Regions from separate parts of the Paenibacillus sp. NPDC058174 genome, predicted to be linked through region 1. Evidence: predicted binding sites of a transcription regulator. Region 1 holds the regulator's gene; each other region holds the start of a gene.
What was found. The regulator Rex, encoded in region 1, represses fermentation and respiration genes when NADH is low (regulators of the CRP and FNR family bind a similar motif). The targets are predictions, from matches to a motif close to TTGTGAAATATTTCACAA.
Positions count from the first base shown of each region.

Region 2: nadA (quinolinate synthase NadA) is a predicted target of Rex. The motif match lies at 1,802-1,819, and genes of this name have one in related genera.
Region 3: ACFVVF_RS16450 (helical membrane plugin domain-containing protein) is a predicted target of Rex. The motif match lies at 1,603-1,620, and genes of this name have one in related genera.
Region 4: ACFVVF_RS12010 (cytochrome ubiquinol oxidase subunit I) is a predicted target of Rex. The motif match lies at 2,257-2,274, and genes of this name have one in related genera.

Region 1 is NZ_JBHVUY010000001.1:1,253,396-1,257,035, reverse strand. It holds gene dinG (ATP-dependent DNA helicase DinG) at 1-1,669, shown strand, start outside; gene ACFVVF_RS05580 (redox-sensing transcriptional repressor Rex) at 1,666-2,322, shown strand; gene ACFVVF_RS05575 (amidohydrolase) at 2,303-3,610, shown strand; gene ACFVVF_RS05570 (cell wall elongation regulator TseB-like domain-containing protein) at 3,611-3,640, shown strand, end outside.
Region 2 is NZ_JBHVUY010000013.1:22,728-26,367, forward strand. It holds gene nadB (L-aspartate oxidase) at 1-756, opposite strand, end outside; gene nadA (quinolinate synthase NadA) at 798-1,736, opposite strand; gene ftsH (ATP-dependent zinc metalloprotease FtsH) at 2,106-3,640, opposite strand, start outside.
Region 3 is NZ_JBHVUY010000003.1:37,644-41,283, forward strand. It holds gene ACFVVF_RS16430 (YjzC family protein) at 1-73, opposite strand, end outside; gene rpsF (30S ribosomal protein S6) at 273-557, shown strand; gene ssb (single-stranded DNA-binding protein) at 595-1,146, shown strand; gene rpsR (30S ribosomal protein S18) at 1,165-1,449, shown strand; gene ACFVVF_RS16450 (helical membrane plugin domain-containing protein) at 1,705-2,142, shown strand; gene ACFVVF_RS16455 (NAD(P)/FAD-dependent oxidoreductase) at 2,166-3,344, shown strand; gene ACFVVF_RS16460 (AI-2E family transporter) at 3,547-3,640, shown strand, end outside.
Region 4 is NZ_JBHVUY010000002.1:66,291-69,930, forward strand. It holds gene ACFVVF_RS12005 (cytochrome d ubiquinol oxidase subunit II) at 1-728, opposite strand, end outside; gene ACFVVF_RS12010 (cytochrome ubiquinol oxidase subunit I) at 725-2,074, opposite strand; gene ACFVVF_RS12015 (aminotransferase-like domain-containing protein) at 2,478-3,640, opposite strand, start outside.

The DNA.
Region 1 (3,640 bases):
TTTCTGGTCAACGGTTGCAAGCGACGCCGATTCCTGCCTGAATCGGGCTTGTCCATGGTTCAAACGCTGTTATTATCATCGCGCCAAGCATGAGGCTAACATTGCAGATGTGTGCATAACGAACCACTCCATGCTGTTTACAGACGTGCAGGCCGATCACCGCTTGCTGCCGACTTATAATCATCTGATCATTGACGAAGCCCATCATGTCGAGGAAGTGGCAAGCAAGCACTTGGGTATGCAGATCAATTATTTTTCGCTGTCCCATACGACGACACGTTTGTTCAAAGACGCGCGGACCGGGCTGCTGCCTACATTGCGTCATCGTCTGCAGCAGGAGGGCCATGAGTATTCCGAATCTTGGGTGGAGACAATCGATACAATTATTCCGGTGTTCAGCGAAATTAAAGAGCATTGGGAGAAGCTGTTCGAGCTGATGTACAGCTTTGTCGGCACATCTGTAGAGGGAAATTCGGAGAATGGCCAATCCTCTGTCTGCCGTCTGCGCAGCGAAAGCATGCCTTCAGGATGGGAGGATGCGGTTACGGTTGAGGGCAACGTATCTTCAGAGATTAGCCGCGTCATTCGCTTGGCCGAGAAAATGGGCTCCAACATCAAAGATAAAATCGACGATACCGGCATTCAAGGCCTTGTCACCGATTTGAACGGCGCTTTGCGTGATTTGACACGGATTAAAGATGATTTGAAGCAATTTATGAAGATCGATCAATCGACCGATGTCTTCTGGATTGAAGCAAGCGCACAGTACCGCTACAGATCGGTTCAATTGTACGCGGTGCCGATTGATGTGAGCCGTCAGCTCCAGCAATATTTCTTTAACGTTAAAGATAGCATTGTCATGACCTCGGCCACTTTATCCGTGCAGAAATCGTTCCAGTATGCGGAAGAGCAGCTGGGTCTGGAAGGCTTTGAAGCGAGCAACCGGCTCAAAACAGTGCAATTGCCGTCGCCGTTCAACTACCGGCAGCAGGCGCTGGTCATGATTCCGCGCAATTTCCCGACGATGAAAGGCGCTTCCGGCGATCCTCAATTCGTCTCCATGCTTGTGCAGTCGCTAGCGGAGACCGCGAGTGAAACGAATGGCAGAATGCTCGTACTGTTCACTTCGTACCGGATGCTCAAGCAGACCTACGAGCCGTTGAAAGAGGCATTGGCCGGGAAAGGCATTCAAGTGATCGGGCAAGGCATTGACAGCGGCAACCGGACCAAGCTGACGCGGAGATTCACGCAGCAGCCGCAATCGGTGCTGCTCGGCACGAGCAGCTTCTGGGAGGGCGTAGATATCCCTGGGGATGCGCTTACTTGTCTTGCAATCGTCAGATTGCCGTTCCAGCCGCCGAATCATCCTCTGGTGGAGGCGAAATCGGAGCTGCTGCAGAAGCAAAAGCAGAATCCGTTCATGAAGCTGTCCATTCCGCAAGCGGTCATTCGTTTCAAGCAGGGCTTCGGCCGGCTTGTACGCACGGCAAATGACAAAGGCATCGTCATTTTATATGATACGAGAGTCATCGACACGTATTACGGCAAGCATTTTCTCTATTCGCTGCCCGGTCCGAAAATCGAAACGATGCATACAGATTTGATGGTACCGAGAATTCGGGAATGGCTTGCTGGATCCCAAGCTGAGATGGAAGGAGCGAGCAAATGAAGCAGACGAAAATATCGGAAGCGGTCGTTCGAAGGCTGCCGATCTATTTGCAGGTGCTGAAGGAGCTTCAGCACCGGGAGATCCAAACGATTTCCTCGCAGGATCTTGGCCTGAAGCTCGATTTGAATCCTGCGCAAATTCGTAAGGATTTAGCTTACTTCGGCGATTTCGGGCGCAAGGGCATCGGTTATGACGTTTCTTATCTAATGGACAAAATCAATCAAATTTTGAAGCTGGATCAAGTGATCAATGTCGCACTTGTCGGAGCGGGAAATTTAGGCCATGCCCTGTGCAATTATAATAAATATTCGAAAGACAACATGAAGATCGTCGCCGTCTTTGACGCCCATCCGAGCAAGATTGGAAGCCAAATCAACAATTTATCAGTGCTTCCGATGGATGCGCTAAAGGCGACGGTCAAGCAGCTTGGCATTCGCATCGGCATCATTACAGTGCCGGCTTTCGAAGCCCAAAACGTCGCCAACCTGTTTGTAGAGGCTGGCGTTGAAGGCATTTTGAACTTTGCTCCCGCTATTCTAAGGGTACCGGATGAAGTTCGGATTCATCATGCCGATTTCACGCAAGAGCTGCTGAGCCTTGCTTATTATTTGGAACGAGAGAGGAACGGGATCGATGAGTCAAATTTGGATTGATAACGGATTGTTTATTCCGATGAATGATAACGCCTTGCAATTTCGCGGTCACATGGTCGTAACGGATGACCGGATTTCCTATATTGGAGCAGAAACTCCAAATCCGGCTGAGCTGTCCCCGGATGCAGAGCGGATCGACGGCAGCAAGCTTGCCTTCATGCCGGGCCTTATTAACACGCATGGCCATGCAGCGATGACGCTGCTGCGCGGCTTCTCCGACGACCAGAACCTGCAGGTGTGGCTGGAGCAAAAGATGTGGCCGATGGAAGCTAAATATGTCGACAAAGATACTCGTGCGGGAAGCGCGCTTGCCATTGTCGAGATGCTGAAGAACGGAACGACGGCTTTCGTCGATATGTACGACCGGATGGATCAGGTTGCGCAAATGGTAGAACAATCTGGTATTCGCGGCGTCTTGACGCGAGGCGTTATCGGCCTGTGTCCAGAAGATGTGCAGCAGGCAAAGCTGGCAGAAGCAATCGCGTTCGCACGCGACTGGAACGGCAAGGCTGACGGCCGCATTACGACGATGATCTCGCCGCATGCTCCGTACACATGCCCTCCAGATTATATCGAGAAATTTGTTCAAGCTGCGCATGACTATGATCTTCCGCTGCATACACATATGTCGGAGACGATTGCGGAAGTGGAGCAAAATGTTCGAGATTACGGCTTGCGTCCGGTTGAGCACTTGGACAAGCTAGGCTTCTTCTCCCGGCCATCGCTTGTCGCGCATGCTGTCCACTTGACGGATGATGAGATCGCTTTGCTTGCAGAACGCAGCGTTGCAGTCTCCCATAATCCTGTAAGCAACTTGAAGCTTGCAAGCGGTGTGGCGCGCGTTCCCGAGCTTCTTCGCGCAGGTGTAACGGTATCGCTTGGTACGGATAGCGTGGCAAGCAACAACAATCTGGATTTGTTCAAAGAGATCAAGTTCGCTGCGTTGCTTCATAAAGGCGTAAGCGGAGATCCGACGGTCATTCCGGCGATCGAGGCTTTGCGCATGGGTACGGTGTACGGCGCGAAATCGATCTGGCAGGAAGGTCAGCTTGGCGCTTTGACTGAAGGCATGAAAGCGGATTTCATCGCTATCGATTTAGAGCAGCCGCATTTCTACCCGCAGACCGACATCGTATCTCACCTCGTATACAGCGGCTCCGGACGTGATGTGAAGCATGTCTGGGTGGATGGACGTCAGGTCGTTAAGAATGGCCAGTGCACACAGCTGGATGAGGAGAAAATTCGTTACGAGGCGGCAGCCAGCTTTGAACGGCTGCTGAATGGATAGATGAGAGCGGTCACGAAAAAACGCAAGCCG
Region 2 (3,640 bases), on a different contig from region 1:
CGCTCCCGGATAACAAAGCGAAGTCGGATGGAATTGAATGAATTCCACGTCCTGAATATAGGCGCCTGCACGGTAAGCCATGGCAATGCCATCGCCTGTAGCGACGTCCGGATTGGTTGTATAACGGTACAACTGGCCTGCGCCGCCGGAGCAAAGAACTGTCGCTTTCCCGCGAATGAACAGACGCTGGCCGTCCGGTTTCTGCACGAGAACGCCGCAGCATTCGCTTTCCTCCGTAATAAGATCGATAACGAAATGGTCGTCCCACACCTCAATCTGAGGATCAGCTACTGCTTTCTCTGAAAGCGCGCGAACGATTTCATAACCCGTCGCATCGCCATTTGCATGCAGAATACGGCGCTGACTGTGCGCCCCTTCCTTCGTAAGAGCAAACTCCCCATTCTCCAGATCGAACTGGGTTCCCATCTTAATAAGGCGGTTCACGCCATTTGGCCCTTCATGCACGAGCACGTTTACGGCTTCGTCAGAGCAAAGCCCTGCACCGGCGATCAGCGTATCCTGGCGATGGTACTCCGGTGAATCATCCTCCGAAATAACGGCTGCGATTCCGCCTTGCGCGTACCGGGTGTTGCTGTCGAGCAGCGACTTCTTCGTAATCATCAGTACGGAATTGCCGCTGGCGCTGGCGCGCAATGCGGTAAAAAGACCGGCAATGCCGGCCCCGATTACGATAACGTCTTTATCGATAACTGGCAGTTCATCCAGTTGAACATCTACTAAGTATCTAGGAATCATAACGTTGGCGCCTCCAGGCATAGGAGTAGCGCATGCTCCTCCTATTTCACGAGTAACATGCGCTCCAGGGAAAGACGAGCTTGATCGGCTACATGCGGCGGAACGTAAATTTGCGGCTGCATTGTCTCGAGACATTTCACCAGCTTCTTCAAATTATTCACCTTCATGTTCGGGCAAACCAAATATTTCGATGCAAAATGGAATGATTTATCCGGGCTGTCCAGACGCAGCTGGTATCCCGTTCCGTCTTCCGTTCCGACGATAAATTCCTTGCAGTCGGATTCTTTGCAATATTTAATGATTGCAGTCGTGCTGCCAACGAAATCGCCAAGCGAAACAACCTCTGGGCGGCATTCCGGGTGAACGACGAATTGCGCGTTCGGGTGCTTCGCTTTCATTTCCTCAACGTCTTTCACCGTCAGCATATCATGGGTATTGCAATAGCCTTCCCAAATGATCATCTTTTTGTCGGTGTTTTGCTGTACATAGTGTCCGAGGTTTTTGTCCGGTACCCAAATCACCTCGTCGCCTTCAACTGAATTGACAACGTTGAGCGCATTCGCCGAAGTACAGCAAATGTCGGTCTCCGCCTTAATTTCTGCCGAAGAGTTGATATAGGTTACAACCGTCGCGTTAGGATGCTGCGCTTTCAGCTTCCGCAAGCCGTCCACATTGACCATGTCAGCCATCGGGCAGCCGGCGCGTTCGTCCGGAATAATAACCGTTTTATTAGGAGCCAGTATCTTTGCGCTCTCGCCCATAAAATGAACGCCGCAAAAAACGATGACATCAGCATCTGTCTGAGCCGCTTTCTGAGCCAGCAGGAAGGAATCCCCGCGGAAATCGGCTACCTCTTGTATTTCATCCCGTTGGTAATAGTGAGCAAGAATGATTGCATTCCGTTCTTTCTTCAGCTGCAATAGCCGTTCCCGCAGCTCGCGGTTTTGTTCCGCTTTGCGTTCCAGCGCCAATGCTTCCACAGTTGATCCTCTCCTCTTATGAGGGATGGGCGGTGAATCCCATTCCGAGTTATGGCCGACCGACTTTGTGAATTGATGCACAAACATTGTCGAGTCAAGCCTGATGATTAGAATGTTTATAATAATACATTTGTTAAGGTTTAATTTACTCCAGGCGGAAGGCGCTGTCAATGCGTGAATTGCCAAACTTCCGTCACAATTTATATTTTTTATTTCCATCGGCGCTATCAGCCTCGAAATCACCTGATTGCCTGTCCTAATATAAGTAAAGCTATGGATTATCGATTGGAACTGTTATATTTCTAACCTCTCAATTAACGATAAAGAAAAGCCCGCTTGGCACATGGCCTTGCGGGCTTCTCTACTTCATTAAGACTTCGTTGGTTCTCCGTCGTCACCGGACGGTTTTTCCTCATCCAGTGCAGGAGGCGTAATATCGCCAGCTTCACGGGTTTGGATCCGTACTTTAACGCCGCCAATCGTATCGACAATCGGTTCGGATGTTGCTTCTCCATCGGCGCTGCCGCCTTCGGATGAGCCCTCGCCTGTAAGCGAGCCCGTCTCGATCAGGTTCTTGATTTGCTCAAGCTCCAGCGTCTCTTCGTTAAGCAAGGTTTGTGCAATGATATGCACCTCTTTGCTCTTCTCGGTCAAGAGGTTTTTCGCAATCGTGTAGCACTCGTTCACCATACGCTGCATCTCTTGGTCGATCTCGTAAGCGATCGCATCGGAGTAGTTCTGTTCATGGCCCAAGTCCCGTCCAAGGAATACTTGGCCTTGGGACTGACCGAATTGCATTGGACCAAGCTTGTCGCTCATACCGTACTCCATAATCATGCTGCGGACAATGCTCGTAGCTTGTTTGAAGTCGCTGTAAGCGCCAGTGCCGATCTCGCCGATGAACAATTCCTCAGCAACGCGTCCGCCCAGCAAGCCAGTAACGCGGTCGAGCAATTCCTGCTTCGTCACCAGCATCCGGTCTTCCTTAGGAAGCATAATGACATAGCCGCCGGCTTTGCCGCGAGGAATGATCGTAACCTTGTGTACTTGGTCGGCATGCTCCAGGAAGTAGCCGATAATCGTATGGCCGGCTTCGTGGTAGGCAACAATCCGTTTCTCGCGTTCGCTGATAACGCGGCTTTTCTTCTCCGTGCCGACAATAACACGGTCGATTGCCTCGTCTACCTCGCGCATTCCGATATCCTTCTTGTTGCGGCGGGCTGCAAGCAGCGCCGCTTCGTTCAACAGGTTCTCCAGATCAGCGCCTGTGAAGCCCGTTGTACGCTTCGCGATAATATCCAGCTTAACATCTTTTTCAAGCGGCTTGTTGCGGGCATGAACCTTCAGCACCGCTTCGCGTCCTTTCACATCTGGACGGTCAACCGTAATTTGACGGTCAAAGCGTCCAGGACGGAGCAACGCAGGGTCGAGAATGTCAGGACGGTTCGTTGCAGCAACGATAATGATACCTTCGTTCGCGCCGAAGCCATCCATCTCAACGAGCAATTGGTTGAGCGTTTGCTCGCGCTCGTCATGTCCGCCGCCGAGTCCGGCGCCGCGCTGACGGCCAACTGCGTCAATCTCATCGATAAAGATAATACAAGGCGCATTTTTCTTCGCATTCTCGAACAAGTCGCGGACGCGGGACGCGCCTACGCCGACGAACATCTCAACGAAGTCCGAACCCGAGATGCTGAAGAACGGTACGCCTGCTTCGCCTGCAACTGCACGGGCGAGCAACGTTTTACCGGTACCTGGAGGGCCTACAAGCAAGACGCCTTTCGGTATGCGTGCACCAACCAGATTAAACTTGCGAGGGTCTTTCAAGAAATCGACGACTTCGACAAGCTCTTGCTTCTCTTCGTCGGCACCTGCGACATCCTCGAACGTAATCCGTTTCTTCT
Region 3 (3,640 bases), on a different contig from region 1:
TGACTCCGTCTTCAATATAAGTGCCGTCATTCGGAGCCTTGTCCCCAGGGGAAAACAGTGTCCATTCGCCCATCATGTTCACCTCCTTGAAAGCCGTATCGCTCTATTATTCTCTGGTGGGGGAGGGATCATGAACGGCATAAAACGCCAATGCAAAGCGACTTGTCAGACGATGGGCGATTTGGTATAGTATAAAGATGCGAGTATGATCTAATCATAACCGCTCCTTGCTCCCTAGCGGAGCCGCTTAGTCCAAAAGGAGGTGAAACAATATGCGCAAATATGAAGTGATGTACATCATTCGTCCAGACGTTGAGCAAGAGCAAGTTCAAGCCCTCGTTGACAAATTCAATGGCATCATCAACAACGGCGGTGAAGTCACGAAATCTGACTTGATCGGTAAACGTCGTCTTGCGTATGAGATCAATAAGATTCGTGATGGTTACTACGTTCTGGTTCATTTCAATGCAACGACTGAAGTTGTGAACGAACTCGACCGCATCATGAAGATTACGGATGAAGTTATCCGTTCTTTGATCGTCAGAGACGTTGCCTAAGCCACGCCAGGATTGATCGATTGGGAGGTCTGTAACGATGTTGAACCGTGTAATACTGATTGGCAGATTAACGAGAGACCCCGAGTTGCGTTATACGCCCGCAGGTGTAGCCGTCACTCAATTTACAATCGCAGTAGACCGTCCGTTTACGAGCGGGCAGGGCGAACGCGAAGCGGATTTTATTCCGGTCGTAACTTGGAGACAGCTGGCCGAGACTTGTGCCAATTACTTGCGTAAAGGCCGTCTAACAGCGGTTGAGGGACGCATTCAAGTGCGGAATTACGAGAACAACGAAGGCAAGCGCGTCTACGTGACGGAAGTTATTGCCGATAACGTTCGCTTCTTGGAATCCAATCGTGAAGGCGGAGCTCCGCGCGAGGACAATGGCAATAGCTATGGCGGCGGAAATAACGGCAACACCGGATCTTTTGGCGGCGGCGGTGGCGGCAGCGCTTCTTACAGCGGTGGCGGCAACAGCAGCGGCGGAAGCCGGTCCGGTAACTCCGGAAACTCACGTAACGACAGCCGTGATCCGTTCTCGGATGATGGTCGACCGATCGATATATCAGAAGATGATTTGCCATTTTAATTGAAAGGATGGGTTCGAATGAGCTTTAAGCAAAGAGAAGGCGGAGACGGAGAGCGTCCAGAACGCAAATTCGGCGGTCGCAAAGGCGGACGCAACAAACGCCGTAAAGTTTGTTACTTCACTGTTAACAAAATCACTCACATTGACTATAAAGATACGGATTTGCTTCGCAAATTCATCAGCGAGCGCGGCAAAATCTTGCCACGCCGTGTAACTGGAACAAGCGCGAAATACCAACGCTTGCTGACTGTTGCGATTAAACGTTCGCGTACAGTAGCTTTGTTGCCATACACAACTGAGTAGTTATCTGCTCAGCAAGGCCTGTTAGAGATCATTCTCGGCAGGCCTTTTTCTTGAGAAAAATGTACGATTCCTGAAAATAGGAATTGAACATTTGGTGAAAGAGGAATACAATGAACATATTGAGGGGCAACGAGCCGTCATAGTTTGTCGGGATTGTGAATGTTTTCACAAGAATTTGGCACATTATTAAGGAATGGTTCGTGAAAGCAACACAGCTCATAATACACAGCATGCATAAGGGAGGCTGCAATTCGTATGTCCGAAACAGTAACGAAACAACTCGAGAACGGTGAAGAAGCCGTATCTGTACGTGAACTGGATGTGCTTGAACAATTGTTGAAGCCGGAGGTTCAAGCGTCGCTTACCGTATTGGTTGAGAACCTGCCGAAATTGGCTGAAATGGTGACACTGCTTACGAAAGCGTATGACGTAGCATCGACAGTTGCGAACGACAAAGTATTGGTTAACGACATGATTCATGGCGCAGGAGACTTTATTAAACCAATCGCTGACAAGGCTAAAGGTTTGGCTTCCGCTGCAGTAGAAGCTAATGATCGCGCACAGGCTGACGCTTCGGCGACTATCGGTCTGTTTGGATTGTTGAAAATGCTGAAAGATCCGCAAGTGCAATCGTCATTCCGTTTTGCACAAGCATTTCTAGCGGTATTGTCCGAGCGTAAAGGCGCTAACTAACATACTAAGGACGGAGGATTAGCATGGCTAAACAAATTTTAATTCTGGGTGGCGGCTACGGCGGCTTGCTGAGCGCTCTGACTGCCCGCAAACATTTCTCGGCTGATGAAGCTAAGATTACGCTCGTTAACCGTGTGCCTTACCACCAAATCGTAACCGAGCTTCACCGTCTGGCTGTAAGCGGCCTGGATGAGAAGAACGTTGCTTTGCCTTTGAGCAAATTGCTGAAAGACAAATCGATTGAGCTGATCATCGACAACGTTGAAAGCATCGATCCGGAGAAAAAACAAGTTCGCCTGCTGGCAAGCGGCAACCTGGGCTACGATAAGCTCGTTGTAGCGCTTGGCGGCGAAACAGCATTCTTCGGCATTCCAGGTCTGGAAGAGAACAGCATGACGCTGAAATCGGTTGAAGAAGCGAAAAAAGTATCCGCACACATTCAAGCTCGTCTGGATGCTTATGCGAAATCGAAAGACGCGAAGGACGCTACGATCGTTGTTGGCGGCGGCGGCCTGACTGGCATCGAGCTGATCGGCGAAATCGCGGACATGCTTCCAAAATGGTGTGAAGCTAAAGGCGTTGACCGCAATGAAATCAAGCTGTACAACATCGAAGCTGGCCCGTCGATTCTGGCTGGTTTCCCTGCTGAGCTGGTTGAACGCGCGAAAGCTAGCCTTGAAAACCGTGGCGTTACGCTCATCATGGGCGTTGCTGTAACGGAAGTACAAGGCACGAAAGTATTGCTGAAAGACGGCAACGCGATCGATACGAATACATTCGTATGGACTGGCGGCGTAACAGGCAACCCTGTTGTCGCGAACTGCGGTATCGAAGTTAACCGCGGCCGTGCTACGGTTAATGAATTCCTGCAATCCACTTCGCATGCTGACGTATTCCTCGCAGGCGACAATGCGGTTGTATTCGGAGCGGAAGGCCGTCCATTCCCGCCAAGCGCGCAAATCGCATGGCAAATGGGCGAAGCAATCGGCTACAATCTGTATGCAGAGCATAAAGGTTTGCCATTGAAAACGTTCGAGTTCGTGAACTCTGGCGTATTGGCAAGCTTGGGCCGCAAAGATGCGATCGGTACGGTTGGCGCTAGCCAGCTTCGTCTGAGAGGCCTTACAGCTTCCTTGATGAAGGAAGCGAGCAACGTGCGTTACCTGTCGCACGTGAACGGTCTGTTCTCCCTGATTCACTAATTCATTAATAACGGCTTACAAGAAGTCCTCTTCTTTGGAGCAATGTCTTTTTATAAAGATATTGCTCCCTGGAGAGGGCTTTTTTTGACGTGCAAATACAACTCCTGCAAATTCGCAATCGCCTTTGCCCGAATGCTATAATATCCCTTATAGTGCAAGCATAACTTCAGTTATGGATTATATAGATCAGGGAGGAAACGATATGGAACCGACGCAAACGGGCCCAAGCCGGTTCAAGCAATTATTTCTGAACAACAAGTTCGTCATCTTTCTGTTCGTGCTTCTGCTCATCGGGC
Region 4 (3,640 bases), on a different contig from region 1:
AAGGATAGGGCGAACATCCAGGACCGGTCCAGCATGTTGTTGAAATGCTCCCGATTGTGATTATGAATAGCGAAAAAGACGAGCAGACTGCTGATGATCGTAGGCAGGCTCCAAGCCAGCGCATATTTCCGAACGACCTGGAAAGCGGGCAGATCACCCGCTTTATGTGCGTAGAAGCTCAGGAACATTGCGGAAATATACAGGACGCTGACCAACGCAAGCAGAACGACCGCCCAGGAATAGCTGCTGGTAAACAGCTCCCTAGCTAAAAACACCACTTTGCCGTCCTCGCCGACTTTAATATATCCGCCCTCCGATATGGTCAGCACGGTGGATAGGGCTGCTGGAATGAGCAGACCGCTGGCGCCATACATCAGCGTATAGATTTTCTTGCTGCGAGAGCCGTAATGATTAAAAGCATAGTAGGCTCCGCGCACGGCTAACAGAACAATAGCAATGCTTCCGGGAATGAGCAGCGCGGTGCCGTAATAATAGGCCGTATCCGGGAAGAAGCCGATAAACCCGACGAAGAAGAAAACCAGAAACACATTCGTTACTTCCCAGACCGGCGATAAATAACGATTGATAATGGCATGGATGACATGCCGCGTTCCGGTGATAGAACTGTAATAACTGAAAAATCCGGCCCCGAAATCAATCGAGGCGACGATGAGATAGCCGAACAGAAACGTCCATAATACCGTTATGCCTACCACTTCATAGCTCATGTGCGCTCGCCGGCCTCCTTCCCGAATGCGGCCAATTCATCCTCCGCATGGTTGTTTTTGAACATTTTCAGCAGCACCCGGACCGATGAAATGCCTAACCCGACATATAGCAGTGTGAACAGCCATAGCATCAAATCGACATGCTCGGATGTTGTAGCTCCTTCTGTCGTGCGCATGAGGCCCCGCAAAATCCAAGGCTGTCTGCCCACCTCGGAGAAAATCCAGCCATGCTCGATCGTAAGCATTGCGATTGGTGCAGCGGCGACGATGGCGAATAATAGCCAGCGGCGGTACACATTACCTCTTTTACGAACCATTTCGATGATGAATAGAAGCGAGACCGCCACCATGAAGGCGACGTAGCCCATTTTGATATCGAATAAATAATGAATCCACAGCGGCGGCCGTTCATCCTCTGGAAAATCATTCAGTCCCTTTACGACGGCAAAAGGATTGCTATGGGCCAAAATGCTGAGCCCGTACGGGATTTCCAGCCCGTATTTAATCTCATTATTGTCAGTCAGCACACCGCCGAGAACGAGCGGCGCTTTAGCGGCTGTGTCGAAGTGCCATTCGGCGGCCGCCAGCTTTTCTGGCTGATATTTGGCCAAATATTTGCCCGAAAGATCGCCAATCAGGGCAGTGGAAATCATAAACACGAAAGCGCTGACCATCGTGAGCTTTAGCGCTTTTTTGTAATAAACATGATTCTTGCCTTTCAGCAGCTTCCATGCAGTTAAGGCCGCGAGTATAAAAGCACAGGTTAAGTAAGCGGACGAGAGAACATGGGCGACCTTGGTCGGCATCGCCGGACTCAGCATGGCGGCAATCGGGTTGACCTCGGAAATGAGTCCGTCCGTCAGCTTGAAGCCAACCGGATAATTCATAAACGCATTGACGATCGTAATGAAAAACGCCGAAGCGGAGGAGCCGATGACAACAGGAATGAGCAGCAGGAAGTGGGTCATCCGATTTTTGAAGCGATCCCAGGTGTAGAGATAAATGCCGAGAAAGATGGCTTCGAAAAAGAAAGCGAACGTCTCTAGAAACAGCGGCAGCGAGATGGATTGACCTGCAACGCGCATAAAGCTGGGCCATAATAGGCTAAGCTGCAGGCCGATCGCGGTACCGGTGACCACGCCAACCGCAACGGTAATGACAAAGCCGCGAGCCCAGCGGCGCGCAAGCAGCAGATAGTGCGGGTCATTCCGCTTAATGCCGATGAATTCCGCCAGTGCGATCATCAGCGGGACACCGACGCCAATCGTGGCGTAAATAATATGGAAACCGAGCGTTAATGAGGTTAACATTCGGCTGTAGACGACGGGATCATATCCATTGAACATAAAATTGCTCCTTCATAAAGTTAGTTATTGCAAGAGGAATACGGAGACGGCGTTAACTAAAAGATTTTGCGGGCAATGGACAACAGCATAAGCAGGGCGACAACGGCGCATAGCACAATCAACTTTTTCTCTTGCTGGACGGGATTTTTCTCTGATTTCATCAATTTCCTCGCCTTCCTACTATGTGATGTATTTCACAATCATGGTCTGAATTAAGTATGCGCCTTGCCAAGCCGAAGTGAAATAACTCGATAGGGCTATAAATGTCACGAAATATTGAATTTATATTGGAAAATGTGAACAGAAAGCTATATTCGTTTTACCTATAAAGTTTATCTGAACGAAATATTAGACCAATAATGTTGTGCGGCAGATAAACAAACAAGCATCGTTAGCGTCATGGCTAACGATGCTTGTTTAATTGGAGGACCGCTTGCTGATAAAGGATATCCAGGCCTTGTTCAAGCTCGGCATCTGAGCCATAAGCGAATGACAGCCGGATATGATGCGCATCATCGGCAGCATAGATGTAGCCGGGATTAATGAGCACCTTATTCTTCAGCAGCTGCATGAATAGGGCGGTGGTGACAATCGGCTCATGAAATTTTAACCAAATGTAGAAGCCGCCTTTCGGCTTTTCCCAAGAGGCGATAGCTTGAAAATGCTGCTGCAGCAAGCTGTCCATCCATTCTGCTCGGCGTTGAAGCTCCGTTCTCAGCCCCTTGATATGCCCTTCATATAGGCCGGTTCGCAGCCAATGCTCTACGATCTGCTGCGAGATTGCGCTTGAACCGTAATCCATCTGCATTTTAATATCGGCTAATCGTTGAATGACAGGGATGGAAGCAATGACCCAGCCAATCCGGAGTCCGGGGCTTAACGTCTTGGATACACTGCCGATATAGAGAACCCCGCCCGTTTCGTCCAAAGCTTTCATTGCAGGCCCAGCAGGCTCGGACTCCTCCTCGAACAGTAATTCAAAATAAACATCATCCTCGATAATCGGCAGTTGTGCCGACTCGCATAGGGTGTACAGCTCTTTTTTCTGCTGGGTCGTCATGCAGCTGCCGGTTGGATTATGAAGTGTCGGAATCGTATAGAGAATGGCTTGCCTTTTTCGCCGGATCCGCTGAATCATATCCATGGTGTAGTGATGCTCGGACAGGCCATACAGCTGCATCCCGAACGATTGAAACGTATGGATCGAATTCAAATACGAAAACCGGTCCTGCAGCACGATAGAGCCGGCTTCAAGCAATCCGAGCGAGATCAGCTGAAGTGCCTGCAGAGCGCCGGAGACGATGCAAATGTTCTCGGGAGAGGTGATGATGCCCCGTTTTTGCACATAGCTGCAAATTGCCTGCCGCAGAGACAAGCTTCCTTGCGGGGAAGAGTAGCCGATTGTTTTGCCGTCCAGATTGAGCCCGCTGAGCGAGGCGTGAATCGCCGATGATGGCAATAAGGAAGGGCTTAGCTCGCCTGTGCCTAATCGAATTACCGAGTCATCCTGTTCAAATTCATTAATGAGCTGAATCGTTTGAAAGTTGGATTTGTGTATGCTCGTCT